Linked DNA regions of Alloyangia pacifica. The protein of the gene in region 1 interacts with the protein of each later gene in a pairwise test. Links are inferred from orthologs where the notes say so. Each region holds a gene or a part of one and is shown in the gene's direction. Other genes may lie near its edges.

Region 1 (14,459 bases):
GCCGCCTCGGCGGGGGAGAACATCATGCCCGCCTCGATCGCCTGCGCAAAGGCGGGGGTCACAACCGGCGAATGGGCAGGGGAAATGCGCGCCGTACACGGGGAATATCGCGGCCCGACCGGCGTCGCCAAGGCCGTCTCCAACCGCACGGAGGGGCTTGAGGACCTGCGTGCCGCAGTCGATGCGGTCAGCGACCGACTGGGCACCCGCCTGCGCTTTCTCGTTGGAAAACCCGGTCTCGACGGGCATTCGAACGGCGCCGAGCAGATCGCTTTCCGGGCGCGCGATTGTGGCATGGAGATAGACTATGACGGAATTCGGTTAACTCCTGAACAGATTGTTTCGCAAGCCCGCACTGGCGCGCATGTCATAGGGCTTTCCATTCTTTCGGGTAGTCACATTCCGTTGATTTCCGATATTCTGGAAAAAATGCGCGCTGAAGGGCTTGCGCATATTCCGGTGGTGGTTGGCGGCATCATCCCCGACGAAGACGCCAAACGGCTTCTCGCCTGCGGCGTTGCGCGCGTTTACACGCCCAAAGACTTTGAGTTGAACAAGATAATGCAGGACATCATCACCCTCGCGGATCCCGAGAGCGTCGCCGCGCAATAGCGTAAAATCCCGCAGAAGAAGAGCAAAAAGAACAGGCGGCTCACGGTGACTGTGAGTGGTCAATAGCCTCTTTATACAAAATCTAGAATTGACACAAAGCGTGCACTTGCGGAATAGCTCCGGATAGCCAATTTTATTGGCACAGAAAACGGAGACAATCGTGAATATTGACCTTGATACCCTGTCCAAGGACGAGTTGAAGCAGCTAAAGGCCGACGTGGATAAAGCTCTGGCTACCATAGACGCGCGCCGCAAGGCGGAAGCAAAGCGCGCAGCCGAGCAGGTCGCCAAGGAATTCGGATACTCGTTGGACGAAATCATTGCCGCTGGCGGCACCAAGGGCTCCAAAGGCGCCCCTAAATACGCAAACCCGTCCGATCCGGCGCAGACCTGGACCGGTCGTGGTCGCAAACCGAACTGGGTGATCGAAGCGCTTGACGAGGGCAAATCGCTCGAAGATCTCGCGCTCTGATGACCGTCCATATCGGAGCAAAGCCCGGCGATATCGCCGAAACGGTTCTGATGCCCGGCGATCCACTGCGCGCGAAATGGGTGGCTGAAACGTTTCTGGAAAACGCGGACTGCGTCAACCAGGTGCGCGGCATGTATGGTTTCACCGGGTTCTGGAAAGGAAACCGGGTCTCCGTCCATGGCTCCGGCATGGGCATGCCGAGCCTGTCCATCTACGCCAACGAACTGATCCGGGACTACGGGGCGAAGACCCTGATCCGGATCGGTTCCTGCGGCGCGATGCAGCACAGTGTCTCGGTGCGGGACGTCATCCTTGCGATGACGGCCAGCAGCCTGTCTACCCCGTCGCGGGGCATCTTCCGCGAGGTGAACTTCGCACCCTGCGCCGATTACGGCCTGCTGCGCGCCGCCGCCGAGGCCGCAGCGCGCATCGGAGCGAAAACCCATGTGGGCGGGATCTATTCCGCTGACGTGTTCTACGACGAACGCCCCGATCTGACCGAGATCATGACCCGTCACGGCATCCTCGGCGTCGAGATGGAAGCGGCCGAACTCTACAATCTCGCGGCGCGCCACGGCGTGCGTGCGCTCGCCGTGCTCACCGTTTCGGACCATCTCCTCACCCATGAGGCCCTGCCGGCGGAAGAGCGCCAAAGCTCCTTTGCCGAGATGGTCGAGATCGCGCTCGAGGCAGCCTTCGCCTGAGGTGCGGGCGGGACAGAGCGCCCGCCCGGCTGATCCTTCCCAGCCTTACCAGCCAGCTCTCCCCGCGGGCCTGGTCACATGCCGTGGCTGCGGTCGTACCCGTTGCGCGCGGGCGGCTGCCAGCCCTCCAGCGCGCCCTCTGGCACTCTCAGGATGTCCACCTCCAGCGGCGCGCAACGCGCCCTGTCCGAGCTGTGCTCGCTGGCGCAATCGCCACCTGGACAGGCGCTCAGCGCGCCCAGCAGCTCGATCTCGGCGAAGAACGTCAGGAAATCGCCGGGGCGAACCGGGCTCGCCTTCATAAAGTACTGGCCGGTGTCGCGGGTGAAGCCAGTGCACATGAAGACGTTCAGCACGTCATGCACCTCGCGCGCCGCCGCCTCGGCCGAGAGCCCCGTCGCCCCCGCCAGTGCCCGCGTCAGGTTGGAATGGCAGCAATGGTGGTACTGATCGCCGCCGCTCAACAGGTGATGCGTGTGCGGATCGCAGCGCGTTCCGATCACGTCATGCACTGAGCCGCCGTATTCATCGATGCCGTACCAGCCGAGGCTGTCCTCGACGATGGTCGCCATGGGCCGCAGGTCGGGAAAACTCGACCACATACGCGCGCCGGTGGTCAGATGCGTGCCATGCAGCGCGCGCGTCTTGCCCGAATAGAAGCGCTCCGAGAGGTCCGCGGCATTCCACAGGTTGAGATCGCCCACCTGCGGCGCCTCGACGCTGCGGATGCGAAAGAAGCCCCCCGCGGGCACCCGGAAGGCACAAGCCTCGCGCGGCGCAGCGACAACGGTCTCAACCAGCTCCGCCTGCGCCAGCGCCGCGCGGTAGAGCGCCATATCCGGCACGGGCAGGGTCTCGGTGGGATAGCAGATCACCGGGGGCACAGCCCGGCGGGCCTCGGCGTCCTTCGGCGGTGCGATTGGGGTCTCGGTCATCCTGTGGCTCCTCTTTGCCATCAGAAGACCCGCCGCCCCCGCGAGGCGCAAGCCTGCCCCACCTCCTAAGAGCAAATATCATGGGGGAGGCCCCGAAAGGGGACGGCGGCAGTGCTCGCTCTGTCGCTCGCGCCCTGCGCCGGCACCCCTGCCCCGACCGTCGTCGGCCTCAGTTCGTCTGGCGCAGGCAGATGTCGGGGGTCTGGCCGCGCGGCCCCGTGGTGGTGGCGCCGCACTGCACACAGGTCCAGCTGCTCTCGCCCGCGCCGCGGCGTTCGCGCCATCGGCATTTGCGCGTGTCGCCGTGGCGGTAGTTGAAGACCAGCAGCACGATCACCGCAACGACAAAGACCCCCGCGAAGATCATCGGGGGCCTCGGTCAGTCGGGCTTGATTGGCAGGCGAGGCGCATGGTCAAAACCCTAGCGCGAGGCGCCGCCGGCAACCACCCTCAGGCGGCGCGGTAATAGTCCAGCGTACCCAGATCGGCGGTCACATCCTTGTGCGCGACCTGCACGAGCACGGGCTCGGGCTGGTAGTAGGCGAAGGCCTGCTCGAGCGCGTCGAGGGCTTCACGGGCGGTGGTATCGGTCTTTGCAGCGGTGCTGGTCATAGCGTCAATCCTTGATCTCTCGATCTCCTCCCGTCCGCTTCCCTAGATAGGGCTTCGCGCAGGGTGGCACACCCGCCGATGCTGCAACCACGCTCTGCGCTGAGCGCAACGGTGCACCGCGAGACCGGGCACGAAAAAACGCCGCGCCCTGCGGGCACGGCGTTTCGGGATTGCGCGGCGCTCTGGCTCAGACGTGCCGGTTCAGCATCATCTTCTTGATCTCGGAGATCGCTTTCGCCGGGTTCAGACCCTTCGGGCAGGTCTTGGCGCAGTTCATGATCGTGTGGCAGCGATAGAGCTTGAACGGGTCCTCGAGCTGATCGAGGCGCTCGCCGGTGGCTTCGTCGCGGCTGTCGATGATCCAGCGGTAGGCGTGCAGCAGTGCCGCCGGGCCGAGGTAGCGGTCGGAGTTCCACCAGTAGCTCGGGCAGGCGGTCGAGCACGAGGCGCACATGACGCACTCATAAAGACCGTCGAGCTTCTTGCGGTCCTCGATGGACTGCCGCCACTCCTTCTGGGGACGGTTGGTCTTGGTTTCCAGCCAGGGCATGATCGAGGCGTGCTGGGCATAGAAATGCGTCAGATCGGGGATCAGGTCCTTGACCACCGGCATGTGCGGCAGCGGGTAGATCTTCACGTCGCCCTTGACCTCATCGAGGCCGTAGATGCAGGCGAGGGTGTTGATCCCGTCGATGTTCATCGCGCAGGAGCCGCAGATCCCTTCGCGGCAGGAGCGGCGGAAGGTCAGCGTCGGATCGATCTCGTTCTTGATCTTGATCAGCGCGTCCAGGACCATCGGACCGCATTTGTCCATGTCGAGGAAATACGTGTCGACCCGCGGGTTCTCGCCGTCATCGGGGTTCCAGCGGTAGATCTTGAACGCCCGCACGTTGGTCGCGCCCTCGGGCTTCGGCCAGGTTTTGCCGGTGCGGATCTTGGAGTTCTTGGGAAGTGTGAATTGAACCATGTCGCTCTCCTATCGGATGAGGGCCGGCAGCCCCTCGGCTGCCAGGCAGGTCAGGGTCTCGGGCTTCGAGACGATGTCGGAAACCACCTCGACGGTGCTCGCGGTCGGCCCGGTGACGCTGTCGGCGGCCAGCGCGTAGATCTGCGTGGACGACGCATTGTCGATCACGCAATCCAGCGCCGGTTCCACCGGCAGGCCGGGGTACTTGTCCGCCACGACGCGGGCGACCGTCGATTTCGCGGCCTGCCGCGCAATCTGGTCTTGCGTCTGGGGCGAACAGGCCGCCAGCACGAGGACGAGGCCGAGAGCCGCGCGCATCAGAACGTCCGTGCCTTCGGCGCGATCTTCTTCAGCGAGATGCCGCCCTCGGCTTCGGTGGTCAGCGGGTCGACAACCACCGGGCGGTAGCTGAGTTCGACCTTGTTGCCCTCGACGCGGCTGATGGTGTGCACGCGCCAGTTCTCGTCGTCCCGGTTGGCGAAGTCCTCGTGCGCGTGGGCGCCGCGGCTCTCGTGCCGCGCTTCTGCACCCACGATGGTCGCGATCGCGTTCGGCATGAGGTTGGTCAGCTCGAGGCTTTCCATCAGGTCCGAGTTCCAAATCAGCGAGCGGTCGGTGACCTTGATGTCGCCCAGCTTGCCGGCGATCTCGGTCATCTTTTCCTTGCCGTCCTTCAGCGTCTCGGAGGCGCGGAACACGGCGGCATCTGCCTGCATGGTGCGCTGCATCTCGAGACGCAGCTCGGCGGTCGGGATCGCGCCCGAGGCGTTGCGCACGCCGTCGAACCGGTCGAAGGCCTTGTCGATCTGCGATTTCGGCGCGGTCGGCACGGCGCCCGAACGGTCCACCACTTCGCCGGCGCGGATCGCGGCGGCGCGGCCGAAGACCACGAGGTCGATCAGCGAGTTGGAGCCGAGGCGGTTCGCCCCGTGCACCGAGGCGCAGCCCGCCTCGCCCACGGCCATCAGGCCCGGCACGACAGCGTTCGGATTCTCGCCGGTCGGGTTCAGCACCTCGCCCCAGTAGTTCGTGGGAATGCCGCCCATGTTGTAGTGCACGGTTGGCAGAACCGGGATCGGCTCTTTCGTCACGTCCACGCCGGCGAAGATCTTCGCGCTTTCCGAGATGCCCGGCAGACGCTCGGCGAGCGCTTCCTTGGGCAGGTGCGCAAGGTTCAGGTGGATATGGTCGCCATGCTCGCCCACGCCGCGGCCTTCGCGGATTTCCATGGTCATGCAGCGCGAGACGTAATCGCGCGGCGCGAGGTCCTTGTACTGGGGCGCGTAGCGCTCCATGAACCGCTCGCCATCCTTGTTGGTCAGGTAGCCGCCTTCGCCGCGGGCGCCCTCGGTGATCAGGCAGCCCGAGCCGTAGATGCCGGTCGGGTGGAACTGCACGAATTCCATGTCCTGCAGCGGCAGGCCCGCACGAGCCACCATACCGCCGCCGTCACCGGTGCAGGTGTGTGCCGAGGTGGCCGAGAAGTAGGCCCGGCCGTAACCGCCGGTGGCCAGCACGACCATCTTGGCGTTGAAGACGTGGAAGGTGCCGTCGTCGAGCTTCCAGCACAGCACGCCCTTGCAGACGCCGTCTTCCATCAGCAGGTCGATCGCGAAATATTCGATGTAGAACTCGGCGTTGTTCTTCAGCGACTGGCCATAGAGCGTGTGCAGGATGGCGTGGCCGGTTCTGTCGGCCGCGGCGCAGGTGCGCTGCACGGCGGGGCCTTCACCGAACTCGGTGGTGTGGCCGCCGAAGGGGCGCTGGTAGATCTTGCCTTCCTCGGTGCGCGAGAAGGGCACGCCGTAGTGCTCGAGCTCGTAAACCGCGGCGGGGGCGGACCGGGCGAGGTATTCCATTGCGTCGGTGTCGCCGAGCCAGTCGGAGCCCTTCACCGTGTCGTACATGTGCCACTGCCAGTTGTCCGGGCCCATGTTCGCCAGCGAGGCGGCGATGCCGCCCTGCGCCGCGACGGTGTGCGAGCGGGTCGGGAAGACCTTGGTCACGCAGGCGGTGCGAAGGCCCTGCTCTGCCATGCCGAGGGTGGCGCGCAGGCCGGCGCCGCCGGCCCCCACGACCACGACGTCATAATCATGCGTCTCGTATTCGTATGCAGCCATCTTTCAGTCTTTCTCTCAGAGGGCAATCTTGGCGAGCGCGAAGAGGCCGGCGGCGGTCAGCGACCAGCACAGGCCGACAACCAGCATGAGCAGCAGCTTGCGCGTGGTCCCCGAGGTGTAATCCTCGAGCATCACGCGGGCCCCTTTCTGGAAGTGCTGCAGGCCGACGACCAGCACGAGGCCGGTCAGGATCGCCACGAAGGGCTTCTGGAAGGTCGCCAGCGCAGCCTCGTAGCCGGAGCCGAGCGCGTTGCCGAAGATGAAGAGGAAGGTCGGGACCAAGAAGGCGAGCGCGACGGCGCTGACGATCATGTGCCAATGGTGTTCCGCGCCGGAATGGGCCGAGCCTTTGCCAACGGCGCGCTTGCGGTCGGTCAGATAACGCATGTCTGTCGCCTCCCTCAGATCCAGTAGATGATCACGGTCAGGATGGTCAGAACCACCGAACCGTAGATGCAGACCCAGCCGAGCTTTTCGGCGGTCGGAATGTCGAGCCCCTTGCCCGCGTCGAAGATCAGGTGCCGCAGGCCCGCGAGGTAGTGGTACCAGATGCCCCAGAGCGAGAGGAACATCACGAGGTTGCCCACCCAGCTGGTGATCCACCATTCGGCCGTGGCGAAGGCCTCGGGCCCTGCGGCCAGAGCGAGCAGCCACCAGACGATGAGGAAGACCGCGACGATCATCGCGTTGCCGGTGATGCGGGTGAGGATGGAGCTCATGGAGGTGAGCTGCGGTCTGTAATACGGCCCGATCATGAAGGGGGAGAGCGGGCGCTGGATCCGGTTCTCTTCAGCCATGGCTTGTCCTTTTCGGTTCCCTTGTGGCCGGGTTCTAGCGCCTCTTGCCCCGCCCTGTCACGCGGGTGCACGGCGCAGGAGCGTGTTTTTTCCACCCAATTCCAAAAAATGATCGGAATATGTGATCACGCTTTTTCAAGTGTGATCACATTTATGGCGCTAACGGAGGCTTCCGCGGAGTCGCCCTATTCCCAAGTATTTAACTCGGATTTTTGCGGGGCAGCACCGCGACTCAAGCACCGCGCCCAGTCGCGCCGAGGCGTCAGATCAGCGCGGGATCAGCGCCCAGTAGTCGAGGTCGAGCAGGACCTCCGGCAGGTATCTTCCGTCCTCGCTCTTGAGCGCGAAGGGCGCGCCGCCCTTGACCGCCACCAACCGCAGCCGCAGCGCACCGACGCCCGGCGCCGGGGTCTCGGCGCGATCCAGAACCTCGGACCATACTTTGACCGTATCCCCGGCGAAACAAGGGTTTGCATGCGCCCCGCCGTTGAGCCCGGCGATCATCTGCGCGTTCGCCAGACCGTTGAAACTGAGCGCCCGCGCCAACGAAATCACGTGCCCGCCATAGATCAGCCGCTTCCCGTCCTCGCGGTGGGTGGCGTCGAAATGCACCTTGGCGGTGTTCTGCCAGAGGCGGGTGGCGAGCATGTGCTCGGCCTCCTCGATGGTCACCCCGTCGACGTGGTCGATCCGCTCTCCGACCGCGTAATCGCCCCAGCGGTGCGGCTCTCCGGCGAGGGTAAAATCATAGTTTGTGAAGTCGAGCCCCTCGGGCATCACCAGATCCTCGGGCGCCAGAACCTCTTTCAGATCGGGCAGCACCGTCTCGGGCGCGGGCGCGTCGAGGTTTTTCTTTCGCACCATCACCCAGCGGCAATACTCCAGCACGGTCTCGCCGCGCTGGTTGGTGCCGCGCGTGCGGACCCAGACGACACCGGACCTGCCATTCGAATTCTGCTTGAGCCCGATCACTTCGGAGGACGCGCGCAGCGTGTCTCCCTGATAAACCGGCTTCAACCAGCGTCCCTCGGCATAACCGAGGTTCGCCACCGCGTTCAGCGAGACATCCGGCACGGTCTTGCCGAACACCAGATGGAACGCCGCCAGATCGTCCAGCGGCGCGCCGGGCAGACCAACGCTCCGGGCGAAGTCATCCGACGAGTAAAGCGCATGCCGGGCCGGGTAGAGCGCGTGGTAAAGCGCCCTTTCCCCGCCCGACACGGTGCGCGGCACGGCGTGGTCTATGACCTCGCCGATGCGATACTCCTCGAAGAAACGACCGGGGTTGGTCTTGGCCATCACTGCGCTCCCAGCTTCATGTCCGGGGTGTAGGGCGTGTCGACGTCCTTGGTCACGGCCTGCCCGCAGCGCATCACGCCGTTGGCGGCATCGAAGGCGTAGGTCGGGCTGCCGTAAAGCTCCCAGCCCTTGCTCAGGGCCTCGGAGACCTTGTGGCAGAAGGCAGAGGTGTCGTCTTCGGTCAGCAGTCTGTAGATTTTCATGGGGTCAGTTCCGGTAGTTGTCATCCAAAGGTGGGATAGCCGAGCCAGGTGTGGATCGCGCCGATCACGAAGAGCAGCACGACGCTGGCCGCAAGGAAGATCAGGTCTTTCTTGATCGGCCCCTTGGCGGGCGGCGTCCAGTTCGGCTCGCTGCGGTTGATCGTGCTCATCTCGACCACCGCCCAGATCCCGAGCCCGCCGAAAAGCACGAAGGAGGGCACGTCGCCGTTCACCAGCAGGTGCGCGATGGCCCAGAGCAGGAAGCCGGTCAGCATCGGGTGGCGCATCTTGTAAAAGAGCGCGCCCTTCTTGGGGCCGGGCGAGGTGAAGTAGAGCGCCGCCAGCATCAGCAGGTTGTTGATGCCCACGGTGGCTGGGGTGCGCCCGTAGAAGAAGGCACCATCGGCCATGCGATAGCCGAAGATCATCAGCAGCACGCTGGCAACGAGCGCAAGCGCAACCGCACCCTTGCCCTTGTCGCCCATCTTGGCCCGCGCGTCGGGAGCAAAGCGTTTGAACAGATGCGCCGCCCACCAGAGCGCGACGCCGAGAATCAGAAGCAGCATTGGGGGTCTCCTTGTGCCGTGTTCGGCCCGAGCCTGCCCTCAAGCCCCCATGGCGGCAATGGCTTCCGCCTTGGCGAGCACTGATTTCGCAGTGAAGACATGCAGGTTCTCGACGATCTTGCCGTCGACGACGGCAACCCCCTGCCCCGCGGCCTCGGCTTCTTCGAAAGCGTGGATCTGCCGCCGCGCCAGGTCGATCTCGCCCTCGGTCGGGGCGAAGGCGGCATTGGCGATCTCGACCTGCGCCGGGTGGATCAGCGTCTTGCCGTCGAAGCCCATGTCGCGACCTTGGTCGCATTCGGCCCGCAGCCCCTCGTCGTCCTTGAAGGCATTGTAGACACCATCGACAATCACGCAGCCCGAGGCCTTGGCCGCCAGCAGGCAGAGCTGCAGCGAGGTGAGCATCGGCAGCCGGTCGGCGCGGAAGCGCGAGTTCAGTTCCTTGGCCAGATCGTTGGTGCCCATGACCATGCCCGCCAGCCGCGGATGCGCAGCAATCGCCTGCGCGTTGAGCATGCCCTTCGGCGTCTCCATCATCGCCCAGAGCGGCTTTGCGGTAAGCTCCGCCAGCGCGTCGAGTTGTGCGGGGTCCTCGACCTTGGGCAGCAGCACGGCGTCGCAATCCATGCTATCCGCTGCACGCGCATCGGCCTCGCCCCAGTCGGTGTCGAGCCCGTTGATCCGCACGATCCGCGTGCGCTTGCCATAGCCCCCTACGCCCAGCGCGGCGGCGAGCGTCTCGCGCGCGGCGGGCTTTTCCGACGGGGCCACGGCATCCTCGAGGTCGAAGATGATCGCATCCACCGCGAGGCCACGCGCCTTGTCCAGCGCCCGCTCCTTCGAGCCGGGGATGTAAAGTACCGAGCGATAGGGCCGCAGCGCGAGATCCATGCCTTCCTCCGTAGAGCAATAATATTGCGTCAGTGATGCATTTGTTTTCCAAAAACTGCAAGTGCATTCATGCCGCGGCGCAGAAGAACAACGCATTTTAACCGCGGCCGCATCCTTTACCAATCCTTCGGGATTGCCGCGCAGGCTCGGAAATCAAGGGCAGCGCCCTGCCAACGCCCTCGGCTGGCAGCGCCGATCCAGTCGCACCGGCATCCCCCGCTGAAAGGACCATCCCGCTGAAAGGAAAGCCGATGACGGCACATCCCACCCCCACCAGCCACGCACCGGGGCCCGGCTGCTCACGGCGCAGCCTGCTGCTGATAGGTCTCTGCGCGGCGCTCGCCGCCCTGCCCTCTGCCGGAGCCGCTCAGAGCCGCGCTTGCGGCCCGCGCGACGTGGTGATTGCCCGACTCGCAGAAACCTATGGCGAGACGCGGCAGTCCATCGGCCTCGGCAGCGACAACGCGGTGATGGAGGTCTTCGCCTCCGACGAGACTGGCACATGGACGATCACCATCACCTCCAGCCAAGGCGTCACATGTCTCGTCGCCAGCGGGCAGGCTTTTGAAACCCTTGCCGAACATCTCCCACCAAAGGAAAGCGATGCCTGAGGCGCACGACCCGAAGACCACACGCCCCCGGAAATTCCGCGGAAGACTTGGCCTCTGCCCGTCCTATCCTAGTTTCTAAGCGGAACTCTGTCATAGTCGACAGGACGCAACGGAAGGGAGCCCGACGCGCCATGATCCGCACACATATTCTCGCCGCCGCCAGCCTCGCCGCGGGGCTTGCCGGCACAGCACAGGCCGACATCACCGTCTCGTCGAAAATCGACACCGAGGGCGGGCTGCTCGGCAACATGATCGCCCTAGCACTCGAGGATGCGGGCCTGCCCGTCGAGCGGCGCCTGCAACTGGGCGGAACCCAAGTGGTGCGCGAGGCGATCCTGGCGGGTCAGATCGACATCTACCCCGAGTACACAGGCAACGCGGCCTTCTTCTTCAACGAAGCCGACGCAGACACCTGGAAGGACGCCGCCGCGGCGCACGACCGCGCCAAGGAGCTGGACGCAGAGAACGGCATTACCTGGCTCAGCTCCGCCCCCGCCAACAACACCTGGGCCATCGCCGTGACCGGGCCGCTGGCCGAGGAGAACAGCCTCGACACGATGAGTGACTTCGGTGCCTGGGTGTCGGGCGGAGGCGACGTGAAGCTCGCCGCCTCGACCGAGTTTGTCTCCTCCCCCGCGGTGCTGCCCGCCATGCAAGAGACCTACGGTTTCGAATTGTCCGAGGACCAGACCGTGATCCTCTCGGGTGGCGACACCGCGGCGACGATCCAGGCCGCGGCCCGGGGCACCTCGGGCGTCAACGCCGCCATGGTCTACGGCACCGACGGCGGCGTCGGCGCGACCGGGCTCAAGGTGATGAAGGACGACAAGGGCGTGCAGCCAGTCTACGAGCCCACCCCCATCGTCCGCGACGCCGTGCTCGAGGAATATCCCTCGATCCCCGAGGTGCTGAACCCGATCTTCGAAGGCCTGACGATGGAGACCCTGCAAGAGCTCAACGGTCGCATCCAGGTCGGCGGCGAGCCTGCCGAAGCGGTGGCCCGTGACTATCTCACCAAGTCCGGGGTGCTGGACTGATCGCGCTCGCGGAGCGGCAGATGATGCGTGCCGGGCGGGGTCTCTCTGCGCCCGGCCTGCTTTTCGCCGCGTTGGGGCTGGCTTCACTGGCCCTGCCGCTCCTTACGCTGCGCGCCAACCGGATCGTCGCCGGAGAAAGCGTGATGCTCTGGGACAGCGCCCCACCGAGCGCGATCGTACCTGGCGCGCTCGCATTGGCCGCCGGGCTGGTGCTCGGCATCCCCTCTGCCCTGCCACTGCGCCGCCTCGGTGGTAGCCTGATCGGCCTTGCCGGCCTCGTCTTTCTGATGGCGCAGGGGGCGGCGGCGCAGCTTCAGGGGGCAGGGGATCTTGCGCGCGTGTCGCCCGGAGCGGGCGCGTGGTGCCTGCTGCTGGTGCTGATGCTGCTGATGGCGGACGCGCTCTCTCAGCTCCGCCCCGGCCCCCGCGCCCGCGCCGGGCTGCTGGCGGTGCTGCTCGCCGCCCTCGCGGCCTTGCTCTGGTCCGGCGCCCTGTCGGACCTCTCGGTGATGCAGGAATACGCCAGCCGAAAGGACGCGTTCCGCACTGCCAGCCTGCGCCACGTCGCGCTCGCGCTCGGCTCGCTCGGCGCGGCGGCGCTGATCGGCTTCCCGCTCGGCATCCTGTGCCACCGTAACGGCGCTCTGCGCGGCGCGATGCTGCCGGTCCTGAGCTTTCTCCAGACCATCCCCTCGCTCGCCATGTTCGGCATCATGATCCCGATCCTCGGCTGGGTGGCCGCAACCTACCCCGCCGCGCAGGCGTTCGGCATCGCCGGCATCGGCTTTGCCCCCGCCTTCCTCGCGCTGGTGCTCTATTCGTTGCTGCCGGTGGTCGCCAATACCGTGACCGGTCTCGCCGCAACTCCTCCCGCCGCGATCGAGGCCGCCCGCGGCATGGGCATGACTGCCATGCAACGCCTGCGGAAGGTCGAGCTGCCGCTGGCCATGCCGGTGATCCTCGCGGGCCTGCGCATCGTGCTGGTTCAGAACATCGGCCTTGCGGTCATCGCCGGGCTGATCGGCGGCGGCGGCTTCGGCAGTTTCGTCTTCCAGGGCCTCAACCAGACCGCCACCGACCTCATTTTGCTGGGCGCCCTGCCCACCGTCCTCATGGCCCTCGTCGCGGCGATCGTCATGGACATCCTCGTCGACCTCACCCGCCGCCTGCCGGAGCGCCAGACATGATTGAGATCGACAAGATCACCAAGCTTTACGGCGAGACCCGCGCCGTCGATGCCGTTTCTCTCACCGCCGAAACCGGCACGATCACCGCGATCGTGGGCACCTCGGGCTCGGGCAAGACCACGCTTCTGCGGATGATCAACCGGCTGGTCGAGCCCAGCTCGGGCGAGGTGCGGATCAACGGCGAGCCGACCCACGCGGTAAAACCCCACCTCCTGCGCCGCCGCATCGGCTACGCGATCCAGGGCCACGGGCTCTTTCCGCACCACACGGTTGCGCGCAACATCGGTGCGGTCCCCGAGCTGCTTGGCTGGCCGAAGGAGGAGATCTCCGCCCGGGTGGACGAGCTGCTGACCCTCTTCGGCATGGAGCCTGACGAGTTTCGCGACCGCCTGCCGCTGGAGCTGTCGGGCGGGCAGCAGCAGCGCGTCGGCGTCGCCCGGGCGCTGGCCTCTCGCCCGGACCTTCTGCTGATGGACGAACCCTTCGGCGCGCTCGACCCGATCATCCGCACCCGCGCGCAGGACGATCTGCGCGCCATCCAGCGCAAGCTCGGCTCTACCATCATGCTCGTCACCCACGACATGGACGAGGCGATCCGCCTTGGCGACCGCATCGCGGTGATGGATGGCGGCAGGCTGGTGCAATACGGGCCGCCGGAAGAGATCGTCGCGCAGCCCGCCACCGATTTCGTCGCCGACATGGTGGGAGATGCCGAGCGGCCCATGCGGCTGCTCTCGCTGATCCCCGTCTCCGAGCTGATCGAGCCCGGCGCGGCCGAAGGCCCGGCTCTGCCCGAGGATGCGACCCTGCGCGAGGCGCTTTCGGCTTGTCTCTGGACCGGGCGTGAGGCCGTGCCTGTCTTGAACGGGGGCGACCCTGCCGGGCGGGTCACGCTCTCGGCCATCCGCGCGCGGGCGGAGCGCCACGCGTGAAACCGGGAATGCTCCTGCGCGTGGCGCTCGTCGCGCTGCTGCTGGCGCTGGTGCTGAAGCCGGAAGCCTTCACCCCGGCCTTCGCCCCCTTCGCGCCCGAAAATGGCCCGGTGATCTACACCCGCAGCTCGCTGCTCTCGCTCTCGCTGAGCCACCTTGGTCTCGTCGCCGTGGCGTCGCTCGCGGCCACTGTTGTGGCGGTGACGCTGGCGATCCTCGTCACCCGCCCCGCCGGCGCCGCCTTCCGCCCGCTCTCGCGCACCATCACCAACGTCGGGCAGACCTTTCCCCCGGTCGCCGTGCTGGCGCTCGCCGTCCCTGCGCTCGGCTTCGGCGCAGGCCCGACGCTGGTGGCGCTCTTCCTCTATGGCCTCCTGCCGATCTTCGAGAACGCCATGACCGGCCTTTCAACCCTGCCCGGCAGCACGATGGAGGCCGCACGCGGCATCGGGCTCGATCGCTGGCAGAGGCTCTGGCGGGTCGAGCTGCCGCTGGCCCTGCCGGTGATCCTCGG
Region 2 (14,562 bases), 1.1 Mb from region 1 along the record:
CGGTAATCGGGCAGGGCCTCCAGGATCGCGCTGCGCAGCGGCTGGCCGGTGAGGCCCGCGGCGGCGGCGCCCAGGCTGAACTGCCTGGCGAGCAGGCTGGCGCTGTCCGGCGAGCCCCCGAGGCTGGGGTTGTCCGCGGCCTCGAGCGCGACGCCCTGCCAGAGTGCGGCGCAATCGGCGGCGGCTTCGCCGTCGGCCGTCGCGGTGCCGGCGGCGAGGATCAGGGCGGCGAGCAGCGGGGTCACAGCGAGGCCCTCCCGGTGGCAAGCCGCGCCAGCAGATCGACATGCACGTCGAGCGCGTCGATCACCCGGTAGCCGGGATCATGGGCGCCGTCGAAGGCGAGGTTGAGATCGGTGCCAGCAAGCACGATGGCCTCTGCGCCCATCTGCTCGACCATTCTCCGTCCCGCATCGAAGAAGGCAGCGCGGTCCGCCTCCGAGCAGGTTCCGGCCACCGCCATCTCCTGATAACGCTGGCCCAGGGCCTCGGTCTCGGCATCCAGCGCCACCGCTTCGGTGCGCGCGAGCTGGCCGTAGAGACGCGTGCGCATCACCACGCGGGTGCCGAGCAGGCCGACGCGGCGCAGCCCCTCGGCGGCGAAAAACGCATCGAGGGGGGCCACTGCGGAGACCAGCGGCAGCGCGGCGCGCGCCTCGGTCTCGTCGAAACAGAAATGCCCGCCGAGCGAGGTGATCGCGGCGCAGTCGCAGCCCGCCGCCGCCAGCCGGTCGATCAGCCGGGCGTAGACCTCGGCCTGCGCCTCGCGATTGTCGGCGAGGTTGTTGCGGATCAGCTCCTGCACGTCCGCCTGTACGATCGTCAGCTCAAGCGGCGCGCCAAATGCGCTCACGGCGGCGCAGAGCCGCTGGTAGTAGACCAGCGTCGCCGCGACCCCGATGCCGCCGATCAGCCCGATATGCAGGGACTTAGCCATAGTTGGTCCTCCCGAAACCTATTACCCCACCCCTCTACCCCAAGGGGGCGCGGTCCGTAGCGGACCGCGCCCCCTTGGTCATTTATTCGTTGATACCCCGGGGGCGGCGGTGCTGTCGACGGGCGCGGAGCCCCTCTGGCGTGCCGATGGTGCCGCGCCAGGCTGCGGTCCATCCCGGTCGATCTTCCTGCGCTTGATCAGGCCAGCGACAGCGAGGCGGCGCTTTCCGGCAGTTCCTCGTCGAAGCAACGCTGGTAGAACTCGGCCACGGTCTGCCGCTCGAGCTCGTCGCACTTGTTGAGGAACGACAGGCGGAAGGCATAGCCCACGTTGCGGAAGATCTCGGCGTTGGCGGCCCAGGCGATCACCGTCCGGGGCGACATCACGGTCGAGAGCTCGCCGTTCATGAAGGCGCGGCGGGTGAAGTCCGCGACGGTGACCATCTGGCGGATGGTCTTGCGGCCCTTCTCGTTGTTGTAATGCGGCGCCTTCGACAGGACGATGTTCACCTCGGCGTCGATGCTGAGGTAGTTCAGCGTCGCGACCAGGCTCCAGCGGTCCATCTGGCCTTGGTTGATCTGCTGGGTGCCATGATAGAGACCCGTGGTGTCGCCGAGTCCGACGGTGTTCGCCGTGGCGAAGATGCGGAAGTACTTGTGCGGCGTGATCACCTGGTTCTGGTCGAGCAGGGTCAGCTTGCCGTCGGTCTCCAGCACGCGCTGGATCACGAACATCACGTCGGCGCGGCCCGCGTCGTACTCGTCGAAGACGATGGCGGTGGGGTTGCGCAGCGCCCAGGGCAGGATGCCTTCCTGGAACTGGGTGACTTGCTTGCCGTCGACCAGCTTGATGGCGTCCTTGCCGATCAGGTCGATCCGGGAGATGTGGCTGTCGAGGTTGACGCGCACGCAGGGCCAGTTGAGGCGCGAGGCGACCTGCTCGATGTGGGTCGACTTGCCGGTGCCGTGGTAGCCCTGGATCATCACCCGGCGGTTGTTGCGGAAGCCCGCGAGGATCGCCAGCGTGGTGTCGGGGTCGAACTTGTAGGTGCTGTCGAGATCCGGCACGCGGTCGGTGCGGTCGGGGAAGCCGTGCACCACCATGTCCGTGTCGATGCCGAACACCTCGCGGACCGAGATTTCCTCGGTGGGTTTCGCATTGATGTCGATCGTGCCATCCGCCATGGTCGTGCCCCTGTCCGGTCGTTAGAAATTCTCGTGGACCGTCGTGCCCCATATCGCGGGCAAGGGCAAGGGGGCGGCGGCGGGCTTTGTCGCGGGCCCGGCAGGGCGTCGCGGGCGCCGCGCGGGCGAAGGTGAAATTGCCACGGTTTGTGTTTGCGCCGCCGCCGCATCGGGCACTACTCTATGAACAGTACGGAAAAAAGGCAGGCGCGGTACGTGGCGAGTTCCCCCCATTCCGATCTCGAGGATCTGATCGCGCGCGTCGCCATGGCCGACCGTGCCGCCTTTGCACGGCTCTACGAGCGCACCTCGGCGAAGCTCTTCGGCGTCTGCCTCCGGGTGCTGCAGGATCGGACCCAGGCCGAGGAGGCGCTGCAGGACACCTACGTGAAGCTCTGGAACAATGCCGGCAGCTACCGGGTGAACGGCTATTCGCCGATGACCTGGCTGATCACGATGGCGCGCAACGCCGCCGTCGACCGCCGCCGCCGCAGCGACGTTGAGCGGGCGGTGCAGCCGATCGAGCTTGACGAGCGGCTTGCCAATCCGGCGCCGGGCCCCGCCGAGCAGGCCGAGGCGCGGGCGGAGGCGGCGGCGCTGGCGCTCTGCATGGAGGAACTGCCGCCCGATCGCGCCGAGATGGTCCGCCGCGCTTATCTCGAGGGGGCCACCTATGCCGAGCTGTCCGAGGCCTCCGGGGTCAAGCTCAACACCGTCAGGACCTGGCTGCGGCGCAGTCTGATGGCCCTGCGGGATTGCCTGAGCCGATGAGCGGCCCGCCGCAGCCGGACCCGCCCGAGGGCGTGGAGGCGAGTGCGGCGGAATACGTGCTGGGTCTGCTGCCCGAGCCCGAGCGTCGGGATTTCGAGGGACTGCTGGCGCGCGACGCCGGGCTCCGCCGGGAGGTGGCCAGTTGGCAGGCCTGCTTCGCCGCGCTCACCGCCGATATCGCCGAGGTCACGCCGCCTGAACACCTCTGGCCGCAGATCGAAGCGCGGACCCATGGTCCGCCCCGTGCGGCGCTCTGGCGGCAGGTGCTGCCCTACCTTCTCGGGGCCGTGGCGGCGGCGGGGATCGCCTGGGCGGCGCTGGTTTCGGGCGTATTGACGCCGGGCAGCGCCGGGCCCGAGCTGCAGGCCCGGCTGGTCGCGGAGGCGCAGGGGATCGCGTTGCGGGCCGACTACGCGCCTCGGGACCAGAGCCTGACGGTGACGCGCGAGACCGGCGAGGCTCCATTGGACCGGGCGTTGGAACTGTGGCTCCTGTCGGACAGCGCAGGCGCGCCGGTCTCTCTGGGGGTGCTCGGGGCCGAGGCGGTGACGTCGCTTTCGGTGGCGCCGACGCTTCGGAGCCAGCTCCCCGGGGCCACGATTGCACTCTCCGAGGAGCCCCCGGGGGGGTCTGCCACGGGGCGTCCCACCGGCCCGGTCATCGCGCTGGGGCAGCTCTCGCCCCGGTGAGGGCGGTGTCACGGCGGTGTGACAGCCCGCGGCTTGACCGCGGTCGGGTCGGAGGCGCATCTCTGGAAATGGAGGAAGAGGAGAGGAGACCATGAGACGCAGAGGAGTCCTCGCGGGTCTCGCGGCGACGTTGGCATGGCGCGGGCGGGCCCGCGCCGAAGCGCGTTTCGAGATCACCCGTAGCCCCGAGGAATGGCGCAGCCGCCTGACACGCGCAGAGTACAAGGTGCTGCGCGAGGCGGGCACCGAGCGCGCTTTCAGCTCGCCGCTCGACAAGGAAAAGCGCGCCGGGCTGTTTCACTGCAAGGGCTGCGATCTGCCGCTCTACAGCTCGGAGGCGAAATTCGACAGCGGCACCGGCTGGCCTTCTTTCTACGAGGCGCTGCCGGACGCGGTGGGGCTGAGGGCCGACCGCTCGTTCTTCATGACGCGTACCGAGTGCCACTGCCGCCGCTGCGGCTCGCACATGGGGCATGTCTTCGACGATGGTCCGCCGCCCACGGGAAAACGGCACTGCATCAACGGCATCGCGCTGCATTTCGTGCCGGGTAAGACAGCACAAGGGCAGGGCTAGACACGGCGAACAGGCGGCGTTTCCGTGATGGATCCCGACCCGGCCGGGTGCGCCGGTCGGGTCGGGTGCGGAGGCTGCGGGGACTCGCGTCCCAAGGGGCCTGCACAACCAGGGGGAGCGGTGTGCAGGCCGACTTGGTCCGTGAGTGGACACGACAGGGAGCTCGCGTCGCCTTCAATCGGCCGCGAAAAGCGTCCGACACGAGGAGGCTAGCACAACCTTGGGGCATGTGTCGAGAATTTCACACCAATAGGTTGTGCATTTGGGTTGTGCATTTGGGGGCGGCGTTCGAGGGCTCCTTCGGAGCGCCATCAGCGGCGCAGCGCAGGGTCCGCGACCTTGCAGGGCAGCCCTCGCGAAAACGGGCCCCGCGGGGCCCGTAAATCACTTGAAGTTCCGGCTGTCCTTGATCTGGTCCCAGGCCCAGACCACTTCCTGCAACTGCTCTTCCTGAGAGCGGTCGCCGCCGTTCATGTCCGGGTGCAGCACCTTGATCAGCTTCTTGTACGCCTTGCGCACGTCGGCCTTGGTCTCGGCGCTCTCGACCTCGAGGATCTCGAGCGCGCGCTTCTCGGTCGGCGGCAGTCGCCGGCCGCCGCCCGGCGCCTTGCGGCCGGGGTTGCGCGTGGCATTGGCGCCCAGCACCTGATGCGCGTCCTCGATGCCGAGGCGGGCCCAGGCCCGCTGCTCGGGGTCGCGGTAGTCCTTGGTCTTGCGCTCCCACACCTTGTCCGACGTGGCCTGAGCGTTCATCTCGGCCTCGGTCTTGCCGTGGAAGAAGTTCCACTGGTTGTTGTATTCGCGCACGTGATCCTTGCAGAACCACTTGAATTCATCGAGCACGTCCGGCGCCTTGGGCGCCCGGAACTTGCCCGGTTCCTCACAGCCTTCGTGCTCGCACACGCGGGTGGAGGTCTCCTGTTCGCCGGTCATGCCGCGCCGGCCACGCGGGTTCTTTTTCTTAGCCGACTTAATCGACATGTCGAAACCGAAGGGGTCGGGTCTGCTCATGGTCTCACCTTTTCGACTCGGACGAGGGAGTTTAGACAATCCTGACCGAGTTTGAAGAGGCAGGAGCCAAAAATGTCGCGAGCGAACGAGATCGAAACCCGGCTGCGAGGGGCCTTCCACCCATCGGAACTGGAGGTTCTCGACGAAAGTCAAAAGCATGTGGGCCATGCCGGCTACCAAGAGGGCGGCGAGAGCCATTTTCACGTGCGCATGCGCGCGGCGGAGCTGGCCGACATGAGCCGCATCCAGAGACACCGCGCCGTGCATGCCGCGCTGGGAAGCGACCTGGTGGGCGCGATCCACGCGCTGTCGCTGGACCTGCAGGGCTGAGCCGCGCGCGGCGCGACCGGCCGGGTCGTGTCAGTTCACCTTGTCGGCGTCGCTCTTTGCGGGCCTGTCGGAGGCCTCCTCCTCGGCGAGAGGCTCGGGCGCAACCGGCTCGGGGGCCGTCACCTCGGGCGCGGCGGGCAGGGGCGCGGCCGGCGGCGGCGCGACCGCGGCGACCACCGGCTCGTGCCGGAAGGGCGTGACCGCAGCAGCCTGCGGCACCGGCCGTCGGAAGACCAGCAGCGTGCGCCAGACCGTCTGGGTCGAGGTCAGCCCGCTGCGCTCTTCGCTGGGAAGGATGTCGGCGCGGATGTACTCCCAGCCCTGCTCGGCCATCTCGTTGAGCAGCCGCGACATGGACACGGCGAAGCGGCCCTCGGGGCCCTTGGCGGCCTTGGCCTTTTCTCCCTTGGTGGGGGCGGGGATCACCTTGTACTCATGGGTTTTCATCGTGACGCGCCCCTTTCCCTTTTCGCTGAACCGCAATGTTCAACAATTGGGTAAGGCGCAGGGGGCGGCAAGTAAAGACCGGGTTAAAGACCGGGAGCACGCCGAAGCGCATCTCCCGGTTGCGTCATGAAATCGGGAAGAATAGCCCGAAACAAATGACTTTCCCCGTGACCCCGAACAATGCTGGGGGCGGGATCGCGGCCTCACGGTGCCCCGACAGCGACTCGAGCTAAGCACTTTTCGCGGCATTGAAAGGGGCGGCGCGCATTTTGCAACCGAGGCGATAACCCGCAGCGAATGTTCAGCTTTTCCGATGCCGCACCGCAAGCACGATACCGCCCAGCACCAGCCCCCAGACCGCCGCGCCCAGCCCCCAGAGGGTGATGCCCGAGGCGGTTACGAGGAAGGTCACCGCGGCGCCCTCGCGGCTCTGCTCGGCCTGCAGCGCGCCGCTTGCCGAACTCGCAAAGACCGGCAACAGCGCCACGCCCGCGAGCACCTGTAGCGTCATTGGCGGGGCAAGCGCGGCGACGGCGGTCACCGCCACGGCGAAGAACCCGAAAAGGCTGTAGAAAACCCCGGCCATCACCGCCGACCAATAGCGCCGGGAGGGATCGGGATGGCTGTCGGCATTGGCGCACATGCTGGCAGTGATCGCCGCGAGGCAGGTCGCCGGGTTGCCGAAGGGTGCGGTCAGCAGCGAGATCCCGCCGACCCCCGCCAGCAGGGGGCCCGGGGGCGGCGTGTAGCCGAAGCTGCGCAGCACCGCGACGGCAGGGATGTTCTGCGTGGCCATGGTGACGACGAAGAGCGGGACCCCGAGGCTCAAGACGGCCTCGAGCGAGAAGACAGGGGCGACCCACACCGGGTGGCTCATCCAGCCTCCGGTCATCGGCAACGAGAAGTCATGCGCCCAGAGCGTCACCCCAAACGCCGCCAATACCGCGGCAGGCACTGCGAGGATGCGCTTCACCCGCCCGACGACGAACCAGCTCAACAGGATCGGCAGCGCCACCTCGGGCGCTTCGGCAAGCCCGCGGAAAGGCGCCATGCAGAGCCCTGCCAGCACGCCAGCGAGCATCGCCTGCGCCAGCGCCGTCGGCACCGAGGTCACCAGCCGCGCCAGCGCCGGCCAGAGCCCGGCCAACGTGATCAGCCCGCCCGCCACGATGAAGGCCGCCACCGCCCCGGCGAAACCGTCCGCGAGCGGCTGCGAGACGGCGAGCAGCGCCACGGCAGGGGTCGACCAGGCGCAGGAGACGGGCTCGCGGCGCCACCAGGCCAGCACGATGCCCGCGATCGCCATCGAGATCGCCGCCGCCGCCAGCCCGGCCCCGGCCTGTTCGGGACTCGCGCCCACTGCCGTCAGCCCCTGCAGCACGATCGGGAACGAGCTGAACACCCCGACGATCGCCACCATGGCCCCGGTCGTCACGTTCTGCAGGTCGGGCCCGGGTCGTCCGGAGGGTCGTGCCATGGTCGGTCCTTAACGTTGCGTCTTTAACGCCTTAGGCAGGGCGCCGCCGATTGGCAAGCCGGGGGCAGGGTTGCAAGCGGCGCCGGGGGTGAGGTATTTGAAACGTTATAACGTAACGAATCAGGAGCGCCCGCCCATGTCCACCCCTGCCGTCGATCCGCGCCTTCCCGTCACCGTGCTCTCGGGCTTTCTGGGGGCGGGCAAGACGACGCTGCTGAACCAGGTGCTGAACAACCGCGAGGGCCGCCGCGTCGCGGTCATCGTCAACGACATGTCCGAGGTGAACATCGACGCCGATCTCGTGCGCGAGGGCGGGGCGGATCTGTCGCAGACCGAAGAGACGCTGGTCGAGATGACCAATGGCTGCATCTGCTGCACCCTGCGGGACGACTTGCTGACCGAGGTCCGCCGGCTCGCCGCCGAGAAGCGCTTCGATTACCTCTTGATCGAAAGCACCGGGATTTCCGAGCCGCTGCCTGTCGCCGCCACCTTCGAGTTCCGCGACGAGGCGGGCGAAAGCCTGTCGGACATCGCCCGGCTCGACACGATGGTGACGGTGGTCGATGCCGCCAATCTGCTGCGCGATTATTCCAGCCACGACTTCCTTGCCGACCGCGGCGAGAGCCTCGGCGAGACGGATGAGCGCAGGCTGGTCGATCTGCTGGTCGATCAGATCGAGTTCGCCGACGTGGTGGTGCTCAACAAGGTCGCGACTGCGGGCGAGGATGCGCGGGCTGCGGCGCGGCTCATCATCACCGCGCTCAACCCCGATGCCGAGATCGTCGAGGCCGACTATGGCCGCGTTGACCCCAGCCGCATCATGGGCACCGGGCGTTTCGATTTCGAGACGGCACACGCGCACCCGCTCTGGGCCAAGGAACTCTACGGGTTCGCCGACCACGTGCCCGAGACCGAGGAATACGGCGTGTCCTCCTTCGTCTACAGGGCGCGGCGGCCCTTCGTGCCCGAGAAGATCCACGCGGTGCTGAACGGGCCGCTGCCGGGGGTGATCCGGGCCAAGGGGCATTTCTGGATCGCCACGCGGCCCGACTGGCTGGCGGAATTCTCGCTCGCTGGCGCGCTCAGCTCGGTGCGCCCGATGGGGCGCTGGTGGGCCAGTGTCCCGGCGGAGCGGATGCCCGAACATGCCGCCTTCCGCGACTATCTGGGCCAGCACTGGCAAGAGCCCTACGGCGACCGGCGGCAGGAGCTGGTGTTCATCGGCGCTGGGGTGGACCGGGAGAAGATCACGGAGGCGCTCGATGCGGCGCTGGTGCCCGAGAAGAGCTTTGAGCCCCTCCGCTGGGAAGGGCTGGCCGATCCCTTCCCGCTGTGGCGCGAGGCGCGGGCGGCATGAGCGCGGGCGGACAGCGCAACCTTGGGGCCGCGCCGACCCGTCGCCGCGAAGGGGATGTCATGTCTGCCTACGACCGGCTGCCGCCCGACCTGCGTGCCTGGCTGGCGCAGGCAGCACTGCCCTGGTCGCCGCGCTCGGCCCTGCGCGCCTGGCGCGGGGCGCTTGCCCGGACGGGCTGCGCGGACGCCGCGGCGGCCCGGCTGAGCGCGATCGAGGCCGGGCAGCTCGAGCGGCTGGCAGGCGGGCCGGGGCGCCTCTGACCCCGGCCCGCTACGCCCTCAGGCTGCCGTGGCGCCCTTTTTCTCCCAGGCGAACTTCTGCATCACCTGGTCGACCGGGGTGTTCGCAAGGTGGTTTGTGTAATTCGACATGACCTTCTGTGCGACAGCGAGGATCACCTCGAGGATTTGCCGCTGCGTGTAGCCCGCGTCGAGGAAGGCCTGCACCTGCGGCTCGTCCAGCGCGCCGCGCTGGCGCACCACCTGCAGGGTGAAGTCGCGCAGCGCCTCGAGCCGGGCGTTGGGCAGCGGGGTCTCGTCGCGCAGCGCGTTTGTGATGGCGTCATCCACCTGCATCATCTTGGCGATGCCGGTGTGTGCTGGCACGCAATAGTGGCATGCGTGCTCGACGTTGATCGTCTGCCAGACCACGGTGATCTCGTCCTTGTCGAAGCTGGTTTCCTCGGCAAACAGCCGGTGCAGCTGCTTGTAGCCGTCGAGCAGTGCCGGCGCCTCGGCCATCACCGCGTGCAGGCCGGGCAGGCGGCCGAAGGCTTTCTGCGACTGCTCCAGCAGCGGGCGGCTTGCCTCGGGGGCGGTGTCGAGCGTGTGGCGGGTGAACTCGGTCATCTGGATCTCTCCCTCTGATTCTTGAGCGATTGCTCAATTTGCATATGGAGGGGTAGCTTTACTTGAGTGCTTGCTCAAGTTATATCTCATTGCTTGGTCCAGCCCGGCGAGATCCGGCCGCGACGAACGGCCGGGTGAGACGGGAACGGGAGACGGATACGCGCATGGCCAGACAGGCACGACACGACAGGCAAGACGTGCTGGGCAAGGCGCTCGAGCTCTTTTGGGCCAAGGGCTACCACGCCACCTCGCTCAAGGATCTCGAGGTGGCGCTCGACATGCGGCCGGGCTCGATCTACGCGGCTTTCGGCTCGAAAGAAGCTCTGTTTTCCGAGACCTTGGCGCTTTATGCCGAGCTGTCGCGCACGCAGTTCCTCGAGACCCTCGCGGCTGCGCCGAGCCGCCTTCAGGGGCTCGCAAACCACGTCCGGCGCCTTGGCTGCGCTGGTGACTCCGGTCCGTCGCGCGCCTGCATGCTGGTCAAGACCCTGCTCGAGACACCCGACGACGATGCCACGCTGCGGGTCCAGACCGAGACGCTGATGCGGGGCATGGAGGCGATGTTTGCCCGCGCCTTCCGCGAGGCGCAGGAGCGCGGCGAGATCGCGCCGGAAGCCGACCCGCAGCAGCTCGCCAGCCGGCTGCAGGTCGATATCTTTGGCCTGCGCGCCTATGCGCAGCGCACTGACTCGCGGGCGAGGGTGGCGCAGCTTGCCGAGGAGATCGCCCGCGGTCTCGAGGCCCGCGCGCTGGCGTGAGCCGCAGGGCCCGCGAGTGACGTCCATTTGACGTAACGGCGTCAAATCGGCAAAGCCTCGCCCATCCCGGGAAAATGCAATTGCTGCGACGCGGAAAAGTGCCAAATTTGCTCAGGAATGACAGTTTCTCGGAGACCCGCATGTCCGCTGACCTGCTCGACCGCCGCGCTTTCCTTGCCTCCGCTCTTGCCAGCGGCGCCTTCAGCCTGCTGCCCGAGTTTGCCCGTGCACAGAGCGGCGCCATCGCCTCGGGTATCCCGCTTGGCCCGCCCAAGCCCTTTTCCTTCGACACGCTCCGCGAGCTGGCGGCGAGTCTCGCCAAGGAGGCGTTCACCCCGATGGCGGTGCCCGACGCCGAGATCCTGCAGCAGATCGACTATGACGCCCACGGCGCGATCAGCTTCCGCGAAGATCGCGCGCTCTGGGCCGACCAGGGCACGGCGCAGCCGGTGCGCTTCTTCTTCCCGGGCCGCTACTTCCCCGAGCCGGTACATGTCTACGCGCTCGAGGAAGGCACCGCGCGCGAGGTGCCCTTTTCGCGCGATCTCTTCGAGATCCCGCAGGGCAACCCGGCCAACCGGCTGGAGAAGACCGAGGGCTTCGCCGGTTTTGCCGTGCAGGATCCGCAGACGAGGCTCGACTGGATGGCCTTCCTCGGCGCGTCTTACTGGCGCACGGCGGGGTATTCGGGTCAGTTCGGCCTGTCGGTGCGCGGGCTCGCCATGGACACGGCGATCCCCGACGGCCCCGAGGAATTCCCGCGCTTCACCCGTTTCTGGCTCGAGCAGGGCGAGGGCGGCGAGATGACCACCTACGCGCTGCTGGAGAGCCCGCGCGCCACCGGCGCCTACCGCATCGCTTCGCGGCGCGACAACGGGGTGATCCAGGACGTCTCGGCCGAGATCTTCCTGCGCGGCGACGTCGAACGGCTGGGGATCGCGCCGCTCACCTCGATGTTCTGGTTCGGCAAGCACAACCGCCATGTCGCCGCCGACTGGCGCCCCGAGGTGCATGACAGCGACGGGCTCGAGATCCATACCGGCAGCGGCGAGCGCATCTGGCGCCCGCTCAACAACCCGCCACGGGCGATGGCCAACGCCTTTGGCGCCACCGATCCGGCCGGTTTCGGGCTGATGCAGCGCGAGCGCAACTTCGGCGAATACGAGGATGACGGCGTGTTCTACGAGCGCCGTGCCTCGGCCTGGATCAAGCCGCAGGAGGGCTGGGGAGAGGGCGCCGTGACGCTTGTCGAGCTGCCGACGGATGACGAGATCCACGACAATATCGTCGCCTTCTGGACACCGGCCGAGCCGGCGGCGGCGGGCAGCTCCTACAGCCTGAACTACCAGCTCACCTGGCTCGAGGATTGCCCGGTGCCGCCGCAGGCGGCGCGCTTCATCGCCGTGCGCATGGGCAGGGGGGGCATCCCCGGGCAGCCGCGCCCGGCGGACACCGTCAAGATCGTCTGCGACTTCGACGGGCTGGGCATGGAGGCGCTGGACCGCAGCTCCGGCGCGCTCCCGGTGGTCACCGCCTCGCGCGGGGAAATCTCGGGCGAGGTCGCCTACCCGGTGGTCAGCACCAAGAACTGGCGGGCGATGTTCGATCTCGATTTCTCGGCCATCGCGGCAGAGGACGATGAGCCGATCGACCTGCGGACCTATGTCTCCTACGAGGGCGAGGCGATGTCGGAGACGCTGATCCTGCAGCTCTTCCCGAGCCAGTTGCGCGCGCTGCTCGCGGCGCGGGGGTAGTAGAGGAAGTGAGGCGGTAGCCGGGTGCGCGCCTGCCCGTGGGGTGGCGCTGCCACAATCGTGGTCTGCGCTTTATCCCAGCGAAATCCGGAATACCTACGAGCGCAGTACTATGATGGCAAAGCGCCAGCCCGCCGGGACGGGCAGGCGCTCGCCCGGCGGCTTCGCCTTGATTCCGGGCCGGTGGGTGCTTCTAGGAATTTCAAAAAAAGGCCGCCCAACCGGGCGGCCTTTCCAATTCCACGCAGCCTAGCCCTCAGAGTCCGAGCTTGGCCGCGACGATGTCGTTGACCGCTTTGGGGTTGGCCTTGCCGCCGGTGCTCTTCATCACCTGGCCGACGAACCAGCCCGCCAGCTTGGGGTTCTGCTTGGCCTTCTCGACCTGCGCCGGGTTGGCCGCGATCACCTCGTCGACGGCGGCCTCGATGGCGCCGGTGTCGGTGACCTGCTTGAGGCCCTTTTCTTCGACGATCTTCGCCGGGTCGCCACCCTCGGTGTAGACGATCTCGAAGACGTCCTTGCCGATCTTGCCCGAGATGTCGCCCTTCTTGATGAGCGAGACGATCCCCGCGAGCTGCGCTGGCGAGACCGGGCTCTCGGTGATGTCATGGCCTTCCTTCTTGAGGCGGCCGAAAAGCTCGTTGATCACCCAGTTGGCGGCCAGCTTGCCGTCGTCGCAGCCTTTCAGCACCTCTTCGAAATAGGCCGAGTTGACCACTTCCGCGGTTAGCACGCCGGCATCGTATTCCGACAGGCCGAACTCCTTGACGAAGCGCGCCTTCTTCTCGTCGGGCAGCTCCGGCAGCGAGGCGGCGATGTCATCCACCCAGGCCTGCTCGATCTCGAGCGGCAGCAGATCGGGATCGGGGAAGTAGCGGTAATCGTGCGCCTCTTCCTTGGAGCGCATCGAGCGGGTCTCGCCCTTGTCCGGATCGTAAAGACGTGTCTCCTGATCCACCGAGCCGCCGTTCTCGAGGATGGCGATCTGGCGCCGCGCCTCGTAGTCGATGGCCTGCTGGATGAAGCGCATGGAGTTCATGTTCTTGATCTCGCAGCGCGTTCCGAGGTGGCTGAAGTCCTGCGTCTCCTGGTACTTCTCGTACTGGCCGGGACGGCAGACCGAGACGTTCACGTCCGCCCGCAGGTTGCCGTTCTGCATGTTGCCGTCGCAGGTGCCGAGATAGCGCAGGATCTGCCGAAGCTTGACCACATAGGCCGCCGCTTCCTCGGGGCCGCGGATGTCGGGGCGCGAGACGATCTCCATCAGCGCGACGCCGGTGCGGTTGAGGTCGACGAAGGACATCGACGGGTCCATGTCGTGGATCGACTTGCCGGCGTCCTGCTCGACGTGGATGCGCTCGATGCGCACCTTGCGCGCGATGCCGGGCTCCATGTCGACGATCACCTCACCCTCGCCGACAAGCGGATGGTAAAGCTGGGAAATCTGGTAGCCCTGCGGCAGGTCGGGGTAGAAGTAGTTCTTGCGGTCGAAGGCGGACTTCAGGTTGATCTCGGCCTTGAGGCCAAGCCCGGTGCGCACGGCCTGCTCGATGCAATACTCGTTGATCACCGGCAGCATGCCGGGCATGGCCGCGTCCACGAAGGCCACGTTGGAGTTGGGCTCGGCGCCGAATTTGGTCGAGGCGCCGGAGAACAGCTTCGCCTCGGTGGAAATCTGGGCGTGGATTTCCATCCCGATCACCAGCTCCCAATCGTATTTGGCGCCGGCGATGACCTTGGGTTTGGGGGGCTCGAAGCTCAGGTCAAGCATGGGGGGTCCTCGTCTCTCAGGTTGTGACGGGGATACGCCAGAGCGGCACAGGGGGCAAGGGTGCAGGACGCGCAGCCTGAGGGCTGCAGCGCGAGTCCCCGCTCGGTGAAAATCACCTGGCGCCCGCGGCTGAGCTGATGGTCGAAAAGCGTCTTCAATATCTCCTGCGCGCGGGCATGCCCCGCCTCGCGCTGCGCCGCCTCGTCCGGCGCAGGACCATCCGGCAGAGGCGGTGCCCAGAGCAGGGGGTGAAGCTCGCAGAGGCGATCCTCGACGATCCATCTAAGAGAGCCGGAGATGCGGGTGGCGGCCCCGCCGTCCCGCCCGGGGGCCAGCGCGGCGCAATGGGCGGCGAGCAGGTTGGCCATGTGCTGATCCGGCCAGGCCTGCGGCGGATGCGGCTGCAGAAGATCGTGCAGACCGGCGGTGAAAAGCTCTCCGTCGACATGGTCCAGCCCCTCGGGCTGCGTCGCCAACACGTCGAGCCAGACCCAGCAGTAGCCGCCGCTGCCCCAGATCTTTGCGGTGCGCATCGCCATGCGCCGCGCGGCCCGGTCCAATTCGGGCCAGGTGCCGAACCTCTGCGGGGACAGATCGCGGCCATAGGCGCGCAGATGATCGGGGCAGGCGGGCTGCATGGCGATCAGCGCCTCG

The links.
Region 2: the proteins of CEW88_RS11190 (region 1) and CEW88_RS05770 interact in binary tests that used the Escherichia coli proteins (3 or more experiments, as listed by UniProt). The link is inferred for Alloyangia pacifica from one-to-one orthologs.

What each region holds. Positions count from the first base shown.
Region 1 is NZ_CP022189.1:2,311,936-2,326,394, forward strand. Bases 11,129-13,929 are described here. They hold CEW88_RS11190 (ABC transporter permease), read left to right. Parts: upstream 11,129-11,846; coding sequence 11,847-13,013; downstream 13,014-13,929. Other genes in these bases: osmF (glycine betaine ABC transporter substrate-binding protein OsmF), read left to right, coding at 11,129-11,826; CEW88_RS11195 (ABC transporter ATP-binding protein), read left to right, coding at 13,010-13,929. In the rest of the region: CEW88_RS11110 (protein meaA), read left to right, coding at 1-612; CEW88_RS11115 (H-NS histone family protein), read left to right, coding at 773-1,084; deoD (purine-nucleoside phosphorylase), read left to right, coding at 1,084-1,788; CEW88_RS11125 (urea carboxylase-associated family protein), read right to left, coding at 1,863-2,723; CEW88_RS11130 (hypothetical protein), read right to left, coding at 2,893-3,090; CEW88_RS24745 (hypothetical protein), read right to left, coding at 3,174-3,335; CEW88_RS11135 (succinate dehydrogenase iron-sulfur subunit), read right to left, coding at 3,523-4,302; CEW88_RS11140 (hypothetical protein), read right to left, coding at 4,312-4,620; sdhA (succinate dehydrogenase flavoprotein subunit), read right to left, coding at 4,620-6,422; sdhD (succinate dehydrogenase, hydrophobic membrane anchor protein), read right to left, coding at 6,438-6,809; sdhC (succinate dehydrogenase, cytochrome b556 subunit), read right to left, coding at 6,824-7,219; CEW88_RS11160 (MaoC family dehydratase), read right to left, coding at 7,487-8,518; CEW88_RS11165 (DUF1737 domain-containing protein), read right to left, coding at 8,518-8,721; CEW88_RS11170 (NnrU family protein), read right to left, coding at 8,742-9,287; CEW88_RS11175 (HpcH/HpaI aldolase/citrate lyase family protein), read right to left, coding at 9,327-10,178; CEW88_RS11180 (hypothetical protein), read left to right, coding at 10,430-10,789; and 3 more genes.
Region 2 is NZ_CP022189.1:1,193,011-1,207,572, forward strand. What follows is about bases 3,964-6,867. They hold CEW88_RS05770 (BolA family protein), read left to right. Parts: upstream 3,964-5,238; coding sequence 5,239-5,496; downstream 5,497-6,867. Other genes in these bases: msrB (peptide-methionine (R)-S-oxide reductase MsrB), read left to right, coding at 3,964-4,155; CEW88_RS05765 (DnaJ domain-containing protein), read right to left, coding at 4,540-5,166; CEW88_RS05775 (DUF4177 domain-containing protein), read right to left, coding at 5,527-5,943; CEW88_RS05780 (benzoate/H(+) symporter BenE family transporter), read right to left, coding at 6,245-6,867. In the rest of the region: CEW88_RS05735 (hypothetical protein), read right to left, coding at 1-245; CEW88_RS05740 (aspartate/glutamate racemase family protein), read right to left, coding at 242-937; cobaltochelatase subunit CobS, read right to left, coding at 1,135-2,121; CEW88_RS05750 (sigma-70 family RNA polymerase sigma factor), read left to right, coding at 2,389-2,892; CEW88_RS05755 (anti-sigma factor), read left to right, coding at 2,889-3,581; more of msrB, read left to right, coding at 3,673-3,963; more of CEW88_RS05780, read right to left, coding at 6,868-7,420; CEW88_RS05785 (GTP-binding protein), read left to right, coding at 7,557-8,777; CEW88_RS05790 (DUF6525 family protein), read left to right, coding at 8,774-9,037; CEW88_RS05795 (carboxymuconolactone decarboxylase family protein), read right to left, coding at 9,056-9,625; CEW88_RS05800 (TetR/AcrR family transcriptional regulator), read left to right, coding at 9,790-10,383; CEW88_RS05805 (glucan biosynthesis protein), read left to right, coding at 10,524-12,137; Asp-tRNA(Asn)/Glu-tRNA(Gln) amidotransferase subunit GatB, read right to left, coding at 12,394-13,908; CEW88_RS05815 (hypothetical protein), read right to left, coding at 13,896-14,562. UniProt on the Escherichia coli protein: Transcriptional regulator that plays an important role in general stress response. Has many effects on cell morphology, cell growth and cell division. Acts by regulating the transcription of many genes, including dacA (PBP-5), dacC (PBP-6), ampC and mreB.